3 regions of the Lelliottia jeotgali genome follow, and region 3 is predicted to be linked to each of the others. Evidence: predicted binding sites of a transcription regulator. Region 3 holds the regulator's gene; each other region holds the start of a gene.
What was found. Region 3 encodes sigma-54, which starts transcription at its own class of promoters, with help from an activator protein. Its sites were predicted from a motif close to GTTGGCACANNTTTCGCTNT; they were not measured.

Region 1 (4,332 bases), on a different contig from region 3:
CATTGGAAGGACGCACACCGGACAGCCAGGGCCGTGAATAAATTCAATGTTATCGGGCAGGAGCTGGTCGAGGCCGAATTTAAAGATCGCATGAGTGTGGCCGCCGCAGACTTCCATGATGCGCAGCGGACGCGCGGCGGTGTACTCCAGTAGCGCAGCCCGCGTTTTCAGGTGCGCGATAAGCTGCATCACCTGTTCAGGTGCGCGGTATTCATCAACGTAGCGCATGTGTTATCGCTCCTCGCCAAACAGCAGCGCGCCGACGTTCGGCTCGACTTCAAACATATTTTGCAGCGCCGCCAGCGTGTCGCGGGCCTCGTCTTCGTTAATCACGCTCATGGCAAAACCGACGTGGACCAGCACCCACTGACCGAGGCGCGAGGCGCCGTTTTCATCCACTACGCCCACCAGCGTGAGATCGACATCGCGCAGCACGCCGCACACTTCCACTTTGGCCTGATTACCGTCGATGGCGCGAATCTGTCCTGGAACGCCTATGCACATCGTTCGTTCTCCAGCCAGTTCAGCCAGCTTTCCATGCCGTCACCCTTAGTGGCGGACACCATCAGGATTTCAATTTCCGGGTTCACTTCCCGGGCGTACGCCAAACATTTTTCGACGTCGAAATCGAGGTACGGCAGCAGATCTATTTTGTTGAGCAGCATCAGCGAGGCGGCGGCAAACATATGCGGGTATTTCAGCGGTTTGTCCTCACCTTCAGTGACGGAGAGCACCGCCACTTTATGCCGTTCACCGAGATCAAAACTGGCGGGGCAGACCAGGTTGCCGACGTTCTCGATAAACAGAATGCCGTTATCCGCCAACGGCAGACGCGGCGCGGCGTCGGCAATCATCTGCGCATCCAGATGGCAGCCTTTGCCAGTATTGACCTGAATTGCCGGCGTGCCGGTTTCGCGAATGCGCGCGGCGTCATTCACGGTCTGCTGATCGCCTTCTATAACCGCGCAGGAGACGCGCTGGTTCAGGCGTTTAAGGGTTTCTGTCAGCAGAGTAGTTTTGCCGGAGCCGGGGCTGGACACCAAATTAAGTACCAACTGGTCGTGCGCGGCGAAACGTGCGCGGTTGCGTGCGGCGAGCTGGTTGTTTTTGTCCAGCACGTTGATTTCGACTTCCAGCATTTTGCGCTGGCTCATCCCCGGCGCATGGGTGCCTGCTTCGCCGTGGCCGTAGTGCAGGTCGCCTTCGTCTGATGGCTTTGGCGCAAAGCGGATGCCGGTGAGCGCTGCTACGTTGCGCGGGGCGGGAGAGAAAGGCGCGGAGCGAAACGCGGAGTGGGGGCGATGCTCATCGCCTTCGATATACAGGTTGCCTTCGGCGCAACCGCAGGTACTACACATGATTTACTCCTGGTCTATTTCGAGGCGCTGGATCTGCAAACCGTCGTCGGCCACGATGCGCAAGCCGGTGTTCTGACACTGCGGGCAGCTTCGCACTTTTGACGATAACAGCGTGACGTACTGCTGGCAGGTCTCGCACCAGCATTCGGCCTGCTGCTCTTCGAGATGCAAAGTGCAGCCTTCCGCCAGCGTGTCGCGGCACACCAGCTCAAAGCAAAAGGTGAGGGCGCTGGGTTCGACGCAGGAAAACGCCCCGACTTTCAGCCATACGCCGGTAACGCGTTTTGCGTGGTGTTGCTTTGCCTGCTGCTCGATAAGTTCCAGCGCGCGCTGGCAGAGGGTGATTTCGTGCATGACGCCTCCTCGGTGATTTTCACCGTTAATGCAATAACGATGCCAGCCTGATTTAGGAAAGGGAGTGTCGATGACGGCGCTGACGAAATGACACGTCGACATGCTGACGGGGATAGCGTTAATTACTTAAAATCCTTGTAAATCAAAAATATAAAAACTGGCACAAAATCTGCTTAACAGCCGTCATCTCCATTAACCGGATACCTGAGATGACTATTTGGGAACTTAGCGAAAAAGCGGACTACATCGCGCAACGCCATCAACAATTACAGGAGCAGTGGCATCTGTACTGCAACTCACTGGTTCAGGGCATCACCCTGTCTAAAGCCCATCTGCATCATGCGATGAGCTGCGCGGCACAAGAGGATTTGTGCTTCGTGCTGTTTGGTCACTTCACGATTTACGTCACCCTGGCGGACAACTTCAACAGCCACGTCATCGAATATCACGTCGAAACCAAAGACGGCGACAGACAGCGTATTGCGCAGGCGCAGCTGATGATCGACGGCATGGTTGACGGCCACGTCAGTACCCGCGATCGCCACCAGGTGCTTGAACACTATCTGGAAAAAATCGCACCGGTGTACGACGGCCTCTATTCGGCGGTGGAAAATAACGTGCCGGTGAATTTGCACGAGCTGGTGCGCGAACCGCACACCGCCTGATGTTTGCGTGTCGAGATGTGTCGATATGGCACGTCGTCGTCAAAAATGACACTGTCCTGAGGACTACCCGGTGAACCGTTTTGTAATTGCTGACTCGACGGTCTGTATTGGCTGCCACACCTGTGAAGCGGCGTGTTCGGAAACACACCGCCTGCACGGGCTGCAGTCCATGCCGCGCCTGCGCGTTATGCGTAATGAAAAAGAGTCTGCCCCGCAGCTCTGCCATCAATGTGAGGATGCCCCCTGTGCGGGCGTCTGTCCTGTGAATGCCATCACCCGCGTCGATGGCGCTGTGCAGCTGAACGAGAGCCTGTGCGTGAGCTGCAAGCTGTGCGGCATCGCCTGCCCGTTCGGCGCGATTGAATTTTCGGGCAGCCGCCCGCTGCATATTCCAGCCAACGCCAATTCGCCAAAAGCCCCGCCTGCGCCTCCCGCTCCGGCCCGCGTCAGCAGCCTGCTGGACTGGGTGCCGGGTGTGCGCGCCGTGGCGGTGAAATGCGATTTGTGCAGCTTTGATGAACAAGGCCCGGCCTGCGTGCGCACCTGCCCGACCAAAGCGCTGATTCTGGTCAATATCCGCGATATCGCGCGCACCAGTAAACGCAAACGCGAACTGACGATAAATACCGATTTTGGCGATCTGTCGCTGTTTCAGGCGCAAAACGAGGGGGCGAAATGAACGCTGTGACTCTCATTAACAGCGCCGTGGCCTGGTTTGTGGCCGCCGCCGTGCTGTCGCTGGTGTTCTCTTTCAACAAACCCCTCAGCGGATGGACCGCCGGAATCGGCGGGGCAGTCGGTAGTGCGATAACGGCGCTGACCGGGTTTATGGTGCTGACGCAGGGTGTCCATGCAGAAGGCGCTATGCCGCTGGTTCGCCACACCGTTCAGCTCACGCCGCTGAACGCTATCTGGCTCATCACCTTTGGCCTGTGCGGCCTGTTTATCAGCCTGTTTAATATCGACTGGCACCGCCATCCGCAGACCAAACCGAACGGTCTGCTGATCAATCTCCTGCTCGCCGCCGCCGTCTGTACGGTCGTCGCCAGCAACCTGGCCGCGCTGGTGGTGATGGCGGAAATCATGGCTCTGTGCGGCGTGTTCCTGACCGGCTGCAGCCAGTCCGGCAAACTGTGGTTTGCGCTTGGGCGCCTCGGCACTCTCTTGCTGGCACTGACCTGCTGGCTGGTGTGGCAGCGCTACGGCACGCTGGAACTGGATCTCCTGAGCGCCCGTGCGCAACTGATGCCATTTGGCGCGGATATCTGGCTGCTCGGCGTGGTTGGTTTTGGTCTGCTGGCGGGGATTATTCCGCTGCATGGCTGGGTGCCGCAGGCGCACGCGAATGCCTCTGCACCTGCCGCGACGTTGTTCTCGACGGTGGTGATGAAAGTCGGTTTGTTTGGCATCCTCACCCTTTCGCTGATCGGCGGCCAGCCGCCGCTGTGGTGGGGCGTAGTGCTGCTCGTCGCCGGGATGATCACCGCCTTTGTCGGCGGGCTGTACGCCCTCATGGAACACAACATCCAGCGCCTGCTGGCGTATCACACCCTGGAAAATATCGGCATCATCCTGCTTGGTCTGGGCGCGGGGCTGACTGGCCTGGCGCTGAACCATCCGGCGCTCGTTGCCGCCGGGTTTATCGGTGGGCTGTATCACCTCGTCAACCACAGCCTGTTTAAAAGCACGCTGTTCCTCGGCGCAGGCAGCGTCTGGTTCCGCACCGGGCATCGCGATATCGAGAAGCTCGGCGGGATCGGCAAAAAAATGCCGCTGATTTCGCTCGCCATGCTGGTCGGTTTGATGGCGATGGCCGCGCTGCCACCGCTCAACGGTTTTGCCGGTGAGTGGGTGATCTATCAGTCGTTCTTTGCCCTCGGTCAGAGCGACGTCTTTATCGCCCGTCTGCTGGGGCCAATGCTGGCCGTCGGTCTGGCGATTACCGGCGCTTTGGC
Region 2 (4,332 bases), on a different contig from region 3:
TGCCAACCAGGCCCGCAATCGCACCGGAACAGGCACCCAGAAGGGACGGTTTGCCACGAACGACCCACTCGCCAAACACCCACGACAGAATCGCACCCGCGGTAGCGACCACGGTGTTCACAAATGCCAGGGCTGCGATTTCGTTAGCGGCACTGGCGGAACCGGCGTTGAAGCCGAACCAGCCAAAGTACAGGATTGCCGTGCCAGTGAAGACCATCGGCAGGTTGTGTGGTTTGAATGCTTCTTTACCGAAGCCCACGCGTTTGCCAATCAGGTATGCCCCAACCAGCCCGGCAACAGCGGCGTTAATGTGCACCACGGTACCGCCCGCGAAGTCCAGCGCACCATGAGATGCCAGCAGACCGCCGCCCCAGACCATGTGCGCAATCGGCACATAGGAGAGCGTCAACCACACCACCACGAAGATCAGTACGGCGGAGAAGCGAATACGTTCCGCCAGCGCACCGACAATCAGGCCGACGGTGATACAGGCGAACGAGCCCTGGAACGCAACGTGGATGTACTGATAGAAGCTGCCCATCAAGGCGGTCAGCTGAATATTTTTGAGCATGACCCAGTTAAAGTTGCCGAAGAAGGCGTTACCTTCACCGAAGGCCAGCGAGTAGCCGTATACCACCCACAGAACGCACACCAGCGCGAATGTCACCGCGACCTGCGTCAGCATGGACAACACGTTTTTACCGCGAATCAGACCGCCGTAAAACAGCGCGATGCCCGGAATTGTCATGAACAGCACCAGCGCGGTGCAGATCATCATGAAGGCGTTATCTGCCTTGTCGGCTACCGCAGGAGCCGCCATCACCAGGCCCGGCAGCAGTGCCAGAGACCCCAGAGCTGTTTTGATTGTTAATTTGTTCATTTTCTCGATCCCTATCACTGTGTGCCAGGAGTTACTTACAGTGCCGCTTCGTCAGATTCGCCCGTACGGATGCGAATGACGCGCTGCAATTCGGCAACGAAAATTTTGCCGTCGCCAATTTTTCCGGTGTAAGCCGCTTTGCTCACGACGTCGATCACTTCGTCGAGTTGGTCGTCTGCAATAGCCACATCAATCTTCACCTTAGGCAGGAAGTTGACGCTGTATTCGGCGCCACGATAAAGCTCCGCGTGGCCTTTCTGACGCCCAAAGCCTTTCACTTCGGTAACCGTCAGTCCCTGAATCCCCATTGAAGAGAGCGCTTCACGCACGTCTTCCAGTTTGAATGGTTTGATGACAACCGTAACCAGCTTCATAGTTCCTCTCCCGTCAGAATTCGATAATGGCCTCAGCGTTTACACATGAGTTATTGCAAGCGGTGTGCCAGAGTTTGAAAACGCGAAGAAATCAGGCGGGAAAGGCAAAAAATGGCGATTGAGAAGAAATGGATAAAAAAAACGCACCATGACAGTGCAGGGTGCGTTTCATTTTTGCACCAACAGAAATCCCTGTTAGCGCCGTGCTTATTTTTGGTGCATCAGGCGCTAAGGGACTCCTCTTCGCGCGTGCAGGCGGCAAGCTCTTCACCCGCCAGCTGCAGCTGATACATTTGCCAGTAGCGCCCTTTTGCTTCCAGCAGCTCACGGTGGGTGCCGCGTTCAACGGCCTGCCCACGATGCAGGACCAGAATGGTATCGGCCTCAACAATTGTCGAGAGACGATGCGCAATCACCACCAGCGTCGTGTGCTCGCGCACTTCGGCCAGCGCTTGCTGGATGGCTTGTTCCGTGCCGGAGTCAATGCTGGCGGTCGCTTCATCGAGGATCAGCACCTGCGGCGTTTCGATAAGCACCCGCGCCAGCGCCAGCAGTTGCTTCTGCCCAACCGAGAGATTATTCCCCTGCTCACCGAGTTTGGTGTAAATCCCATCGCTCATTTCACGCGCCAGTTCTGCAAGCTGGACTTTCTCTAACACGTCCCAAACTTGTGCTTCGCTGAACGGACGGCCCAGCGCGACGTTGGCAAAGAAGGAGTCGGCCATCACCACCGGGTCCTGCTGCACCATCGCAATCCCTTTACGCAGCGCGCCGTGGCTCAGCGTTGAGAGCGGGCGACCATCAAGACGGATTTCGCCTTTCGTCAGCGGGTAGTAGCCCATCAGCAGGCTGGCAAGCGTACTTTTACCACTGCCCGTGTGTCCTACCAGGGCGACAAAACTGCGTGACGGGATATCAAGATTAATATCCTGCAGAACCAGGCGATCTTCGCGATAGGCAAAGGAGACGTTATCGATAGCAATCGCCCCGCTTTGCAGTTCACGCTCATCGTCGCCGTAGGTCTGGCGCGGCCTGTCCATCAGCTCGAACACACGCTCACCGGCGACCACCGCCTGTTGCAGCATCGACTGCTGGGTCGTGAGTTCGATCAGCGGCTCGTTAAGACGCCCGAGGTAGCTGATAAACGCGTACAACACACCCACTTCCATCGTGCCGCCAGAACCGAAGCCAAACAGCATCAGCAGACCGCACAGCACCAGCGCTGAAAACAGGCTCAACAGCGGACGCAGCAGGAATCCGTCCAGACGCAGGGTTTGCATGCGCGCCATATAGTGCGAACGGCTCGCCTCGCCCATGCGTTCACCAAACCGCGCCTGCTGGCGGAACTGCTGGATGACGCTCATGCCGTTGATGACTTCGTTAAAGCCGTCGTTGATATCCGCCAGATAGGCGCGTACCCGGCGCACAATCGGCGTACTGTAGCGCTGATATATGATCATCACGATCATCACCGCCGGGAAAATAGTGATTGCCACCAGCGCCATGCGCCAGTCGAGACTGAACATCGCCACCAGCATCGCGCCGACCAGCGCGGCACTGCGCAGCACCGTAGCGACAACGGTCACGTACAGGTCGCGGATCACTTCAGTATCGTTAGTCACACGGGAAATAACCTGGCCGACCGGCTGGGTATCAAACTCGCTGAGCGGCTGTCGCAGCGCCGCATCCATCACATCGGTACGTAACTGCTGCACCACGCCGACCGCCGCCTGATTAAACAGTAGCGACTGCGCGTAGTGCAGAGAGGCTGCCAACAGCTGCAATCCGATATAGGCAGCCCCCAATCCGGCAACCAGCCCCAGCGGCAGATAGCTTTTAGCGACCATGTTGTCGATAAAATAGCTGATCAGCAGCGGGCCGCTCACTTCCGCAATCGCCGCCACCCACAGCATCACGACCGCAATAGAGAGCGGTTTTCGCCACGGCGAACCATAGGCCAGCAGGCGTTTCAGCGTCGGCCACAGCTGAGTAAACTTACGCATGAGTGGCCTCCTCGTTCAGGTCTGGCGCGTCATCCAGTGCCGCCTCCAGCTGTTGATAGCGATACATGTCGCGATACCACCCCGACTGTTCCGCCAGATTTTCGTGATGCCCGCGCTGAGCAACATGCCCGTGCTGCATCACCAAGATTTCATTGGCTTCCGTCAACGCCGACAGACGATGAGCGCTGATAATGACCGTGCGCCCCTCGCCCCACTGACGCAGATTGTGCAGAATCTGATGCTCTGTGCGCCCGTCGACGGCAGAGAGCGCATCGTCGAGGATCAGGATTTCGGCATTCAGCAGCAGTGCACGCGCAATCGAAATACGCTGTTTCTGTCCCCCCGAGAGCATCACCCCGCGCTCGCCCACTTCGGTGGCGTAGCCCTGCGGCAGACGCAGAATATCGTCATGAACGCTGGCCAGACGCGCTACATGCTCGATCTCTTCCTGCGTGGCTGTCGGATGGCCCAGCGCGATGTTATTGGCGATCGTATCGGAGAACAAAAACGGCGTCTGGCTGACGACGGCCAGGCGGCTGCGCCAGGCATCAAGCTGTAAGCGGGTCAGCGGAATATCATGAAAACGGATGTCGCCTTTGGTGACATCAAAGTGACGCTGAATCAGCGACAGAATGGTGCTTTTGCCCGCGCCTGTCGGGCCACAAATACCGAGCATCTGACCTGGACGCAGCTCAAAGTTGACGTTTTCGAGCGTCGGGCGTTCAGTTTGTGGATAGGAGAATTCAGCAATGGCCACCTTCAGCACACCGCGTCCTTCCGGCACCGTTTCTGTCCCATCGTTGACCACCGGCGCTTCGGCCAGCATTGCGCGAATACGGCTGTACGCAGCACTGCCGCGCTCGACGATGTTAAACATCCAGGCCAGGGCCAGCATCGGCCAAATCATTAGTCCGAGGTACATAGCAAAACTGGTCAACTGGCCGAGCGTCATGGAACCGTTGACCACCATCCAGCTGCCACCGCCAATGGCCAACAGGTTGGCAGTGCCAATAGCGATATAAATCGTCGGGTCAAAACGCGCATCAATACGCGCCACGCGCAGGTTTTTCGCCCC
Region 3 (4,332 bases):
AACTTCATCGCCGGGCGGGCGTGCATGCCCAGCTTATTGGTGATTTCAACAGTATGTTTTACGGTCATGTTTTACGTTTTTCCAGCGTGCGATGGCGAGACTGAACGTTTTTACCGCGTGAGCGGAAATAATCAGCCAGCTGCTCGGCAATATACACCGAACGATGTTTACCGCCGGTACAACCAATCGCCACGGTCAGGTAGCTGCGGTTGTTGGTTTCCAGCATAGGTAACCATAGCTCAAGGTAGCTTCGCGTCTGGTAAATAAAATTGTGAACTTCTGTGTGTCGGTCGAGGAACGCGGCCACTGGCTTGTCCAGACCGGTCATCGGACGCAGTTTTGGGTCCCAGTGCGGGTTCGGCAGGAAGCGTACGTCGAACACATAATCTGCATCGATCGGAATACCGTGTTTGAAGCCGAAGGATTCGAACACCATCGTCAGCTCACGCTCGCGTTTGCCCAACAGGCGGGTACGCAGCATTTCCGCCAGCTCATGCACCGACATCTCGGAGGTATCGACAATCAGATCCGCGCGGGAACGCAGCGGTTCCAGCAGGTCGCTCTCTTCGTCGATGGCGCTTTCAAGCGACAGATTCTTGCTAGACAGCGGGTGCAAACGACGGGTGTCGCTGTAGCGACGAATCAGCGTGTTACGGTCAGCGTCCAGGAACAGCAGCTGAGGCGTGAAGTTCTCCGGCAGGCTGTTCATCGCCTGCTCGAAAATTTCCGGGGATTCCGGCATATTGCGCACGTCGATACTGACGGCGGCAGAAATCTGCCGGTCCGCGAGCGTTCGCGCCAGGTCGGGCAGCAGAACCACCGGGAGGTTATCGACGCAGTAAAATCCCATATCTTCGAGCGCTCGCAGGGCCACGGATTTACCCGAGCCAGAACGACCGCTGACGATCATCAGCACCATGTTCCGTTTCTCCTCACGACTGCAGATGTGAAGGCCATCGCCTGGTTACGCATCATCCTGATTGCCTTCCGCTTCGGTGATAATTTGGTACAACTCTTCATCACTTTGGGCTGCGCGCAGACGGCGGCAAATGGTTTTATCTGCCAGACGTTTAGCCACCAGCGAAAGCGTATGCAGATGGGTTTTGGTCTGGTCAGCGGGCACCAGTAACGCGAACAGCAAATCAACCGGCTGGTTATCAATCGCATCAAAGGCGATTGGCGTTTCGAGCTGCACAAAGACGCCCACGGCGCGCAATGTGTCTTCTTCCAGTTTGCCATGCGGAATGGCAATGCCATTGCCGATGCCGGTACTGCCCATTTTTTCACGGGTCAGAATAGCTTCGAACACCACCTGAGGCGGCAGGCTTAACTGTTTTGCAGCCAGTTCACTGATAATTTCCAGAGCCCGTTTTTTGCTCTGACAGTGAACGCCACTGCGGGTACATTCCTGGTTAAGGACACTACTCAATTGAAGCGAGGAATCGTTGTTCATCATAATTTCACCTAAGCGCTAACTGTACAAATGGCCTGTTGTGTTTCACAACAGGCCGCCCTGCACCCGTTAACTGCCCGGACAATTAGTGTTGTTTCAGTTTATCTTTATGTTTATTAAGCTGTCGTGCCAACTTGTCAATCAAGCCGTCGATAGCCGCATACATGTCTTGCCCTTCCGCACTGGCATGGATTTCACCCCCGTTTATATGCAGGGTTGCATCCGAGATATGAGTCACTTTCTCCACTTTCAACACAATGTAGACCTGATTGATCCTCTCGAAATACTGTTCAAGCTTGGCGAATTTCGTATTCACAAAATCGCGTAAGGCTTCAGTGATCTCGACGTTGTGTCCTGTGATGTTGAGCTGCATAGTGTCTTCCTTATCAGTTGGGTCAAACCAGTTGTTTACGCTGGTTAGACGGCGGAATGGATAAAGACTCTCGATACTTCGCAACAGTTCGACGTGCCACCATAATACCCTGGTCGGACAGCATGGTGGTTAACTTACTGTCACTCAGTGGCTTCGCGGGGTTTTCCGCTGCGATCAACTTCTTCACCAGTGCTCGAATAGCCGTTGACGAGGCTTCGCCGCCGCCTTCGGTATTCACATGGCTGGAGAAGAAATACTTAAGCTCAAAAATGCCGCGCGGGCTGTGCAGATACTTCTGCGTGGTCACGCGCGAAATGGTCGATTCGTGCATCTCAACGGCCTGGGCGATATCCGCCAGCACCATCGGTTTCATAAACTCTTCGCCCTTTTCAAAAAACGCCTGCTGCTGTTCCACAATACAGCGACTGACACGTAGCAACGTATCATTTCGGCTCTCAAGGCTTTTGATCAGCCATCGCGCTTCCTGAAGATTGCTACGAATATATTGATTGTCGGAGTCGTTGCGCACGCTGGTGCACATGGAGGCGTACTGCTGATTAATTTGCAGGCGAGGAATGCTGTCGGAGTTCAGTTCTACCGTCCAGCGTTCGTTGTGCTTTCTGACCAGAACGTCAGGAATCACGTATTCAGGTTCGCTGGTCTGGATAGATTGTCCGGGGCGTGGGTCAAGCGACTGAATCAGATTGACCGCCTCTTTCAACACGTCCTCTTTGAGGCGCGTGACACGCATCAGGGATCGGAAATCATGATTCGCCAGCAGATCTAAATGTTCGCTGATGATCAGTCGGGCTTCATCAATCCACGGTGTTTCTTTTGCAAATTGTGAAAGTTGGATCAACAGGCAATCACGCAGATCTTTTGCCGCCACGCCGACCGGGTCAAAACGTTGGATGCGTTTCAGAACCGCTTCGATCTCATCAAGATCGATATCGCCGTTGCCGACGCTCTCAAGAATGTCTTCCAGAGAGACGGTCAAATAGCCCGTATCATCCACGGCATCCACAATGGAGGTGGCAATCGCGCGATCGGTTTCGGTGAAAGGCGTGAGCTCCACCTGCCACATCAGGTAATCCTGTAACGACTGGGTGGTTTCGCCCTGATAAACCGGAAGTTCGTCATCCTGGTAATCAGCACGTGTGCCGGAAGGGGTTCCGGCGGTGTAGATTTCATCCCAGCTGGCGTCTAACGGTAACTCGTCCGGCATCTCTTTTTGTTCGAGAGCATCTGCCGTATCAAGGGATTCGGTGTCCTGCTTTTCCTGGGTATCTACCTCGTCATGAAGATCGGTTTGCTCCAGCAGAGGATTGCTGTCCAGCGCTTGCTGGAGTTCCTGCTGAAGTTCTAACGTGGACAACTGCAACAGACGGATCGCCTGTTGTAGCTGTGGCGTCATCGCCAGTTGCTGGCTGAGCCTTAATTGCAAACCTTGCTTCATGTTCAGAGCGTTTTTCCCCGCTTTGGCGTGACTTAACCTCTACCCTATCAGAGTCTGAAGTCTTCCCCAAGGTACACACGCTTCACATGCTCGTCTTCGAGAATTTCTAACGGAGTGCCGTGGGCGATTAAATGGCCCTGGCTGACGATATAAGCACGTTCACAAACCGCCAACGTTTCACGTACGTTGTGGTCAGTGATGAGCACTCCGAGGCCGCTGTCGCGCAAATGCTCGATAATACGCTTGATGTCGATAACGGAGATTGGATCGACGCCCGCAAAAGGTTCATCCAGCAGGATAAATTTCGGATTTGCTGCCAGGGCACGGGCTATTTCGACGCGGCGGCGTTCACCACCGGAAAGGGCCTGGCCCAGGCTGTCGCGTAAATGTTCGATGTGGAACTCTTCCATCAGCTCATTTGCACGATCCTGACGCTGCTCAGAGGTCAAATCGTCACGGATTTGCAGAACCGCCATCAGGTTGTCGAACACGCTCAGGCGGCGGAAAATCGACGCTTCCTGCGGCAAATAGCCAATACCGCGACGGGCACGCGCATGCAGTGGCAGAAGACTGATGTCTTCATCATCAATGATAATGTTGCCAGCATCGCGCGGGACAATCCCGACCACCATATAAAAGGTGGTGGTTTTACCCGCGCCGTTTGGACCCAACAGGCCAACGATTTCGCCGGAGTTCACGGTCAGACTGACATCTTCCACGACGCGGCGGCCTTTATAGGCTTTGGCGAGGTTCTTTGCAGTTAAAGTTGCCATAACGAATTAGTTACTCTTTTTCTGTGCCGGGGCCTGGTCTTTGTTCTTGTCTTGCAGCTGAGACGGAACCAGAACGGTGGTGACGCGCTTACCTTTGTCGCTGAATGCCTGCATTTTCTGCTCTTTCACCAGATACGTGATCTTATCGCCGGTGATGTTGCTATCCAGCTGTTCCAGATAGGCATTTCCGGTCAGGATGACGAGATCTTTCGCCAGCTCATAGTGCATATGAGATGCATGGCCTTTCACTGGCTTGCCGTTATCCTGCATTTGATAG

Region 1: the regulator sigma-54 is predicted to act here: its motif matches at 1,869-1,888, upstream of hycA (formate hydrogenlyase regulator HycA).
Region 2: the regulator sigma-54 is predicted to act here: its motif matches at 1,307-1,326, upstream of glnK (P-II family nitrogen regulator).

What each region holds. Positions count from the first base shown of each region.
Region 1 covers NZ_JAENMQ010000006.1:37,873-42,204, forward strand. Annotated here, with positions in the region: gene hypD (hydrogenase formation protein HypD) at 1-228, opposite strand, end outside; gene JBO43_RS13115 (HypC/HybG/HupF family hydrogenase formation chaperone) at 232-504, opposite strand; gene hypB (hydrogenase nickel incorporation protein HypB) at 495-1,358, opposite strand; gene hypA (hydrogenase maturation nickel metallochaperone HypA) at 1,362-1,712, opposite strand; gene hycA (formate hydrogenlyase regulator HycA) at 1,922-2,377, shown strand; gene JBO43_RS13135 (4Fe-4S dicluster domain-containing protein) at 2,448-3,056, shown strand; gene hycC (formate hydrogenlyase subunit 3) at 3,053-4,332, shown strand, end outside.
Region 2 covers NZ_JAENMQ010000005.1:181,071-185,402, reverse strand. Annotated here, with positions in the region: gene amtB (ammonium transporter AmtB) at 1-880, opposite strand, end outside; gene glnK (P-II family nitrogen regulator) at 916-1,254, opposite strand; gene JBO43_RS12715 (SmdB family multidrug efflux ABC transporter permease/ATP-binding protein) at 1,476-3,257, opposite strand; gene JBO43_RS12710 (SmdA family multidrug ABC transporter permease/ATP-binding protein) at 3,250-4,332, opposite strand, start outside.
Region 3 covers NZ_JAENMQ010000009.1:81,345-85,676, forward strand. Annotated here, with positions in the region: gene npr (PTS phosphocarrier protein NPr) at 1-68, opposite strand, end outside; gene rapZ (RNase adapter RapZ) at 65-919, opposite strand; gene ptsN (PTS IIA-like nitrogen regulatory protein PtsN) at 965-1,456, opposite strand; gene hpf (ribosome hibernation promoting factor) at 1,539-1,826, opposite strand; gene rpoN (RNA polymerase factor sigma-54) at 1,849-3,282, opposite strand; gene lptB (LPS export ABC transporter ATP-binding protein) at 3,330-4,055, opposite strand; gene lptA (lipopolysaccharide ABC transporter substrate-binding protein LptA) at 4,062-4,332, opposite strand, start outside.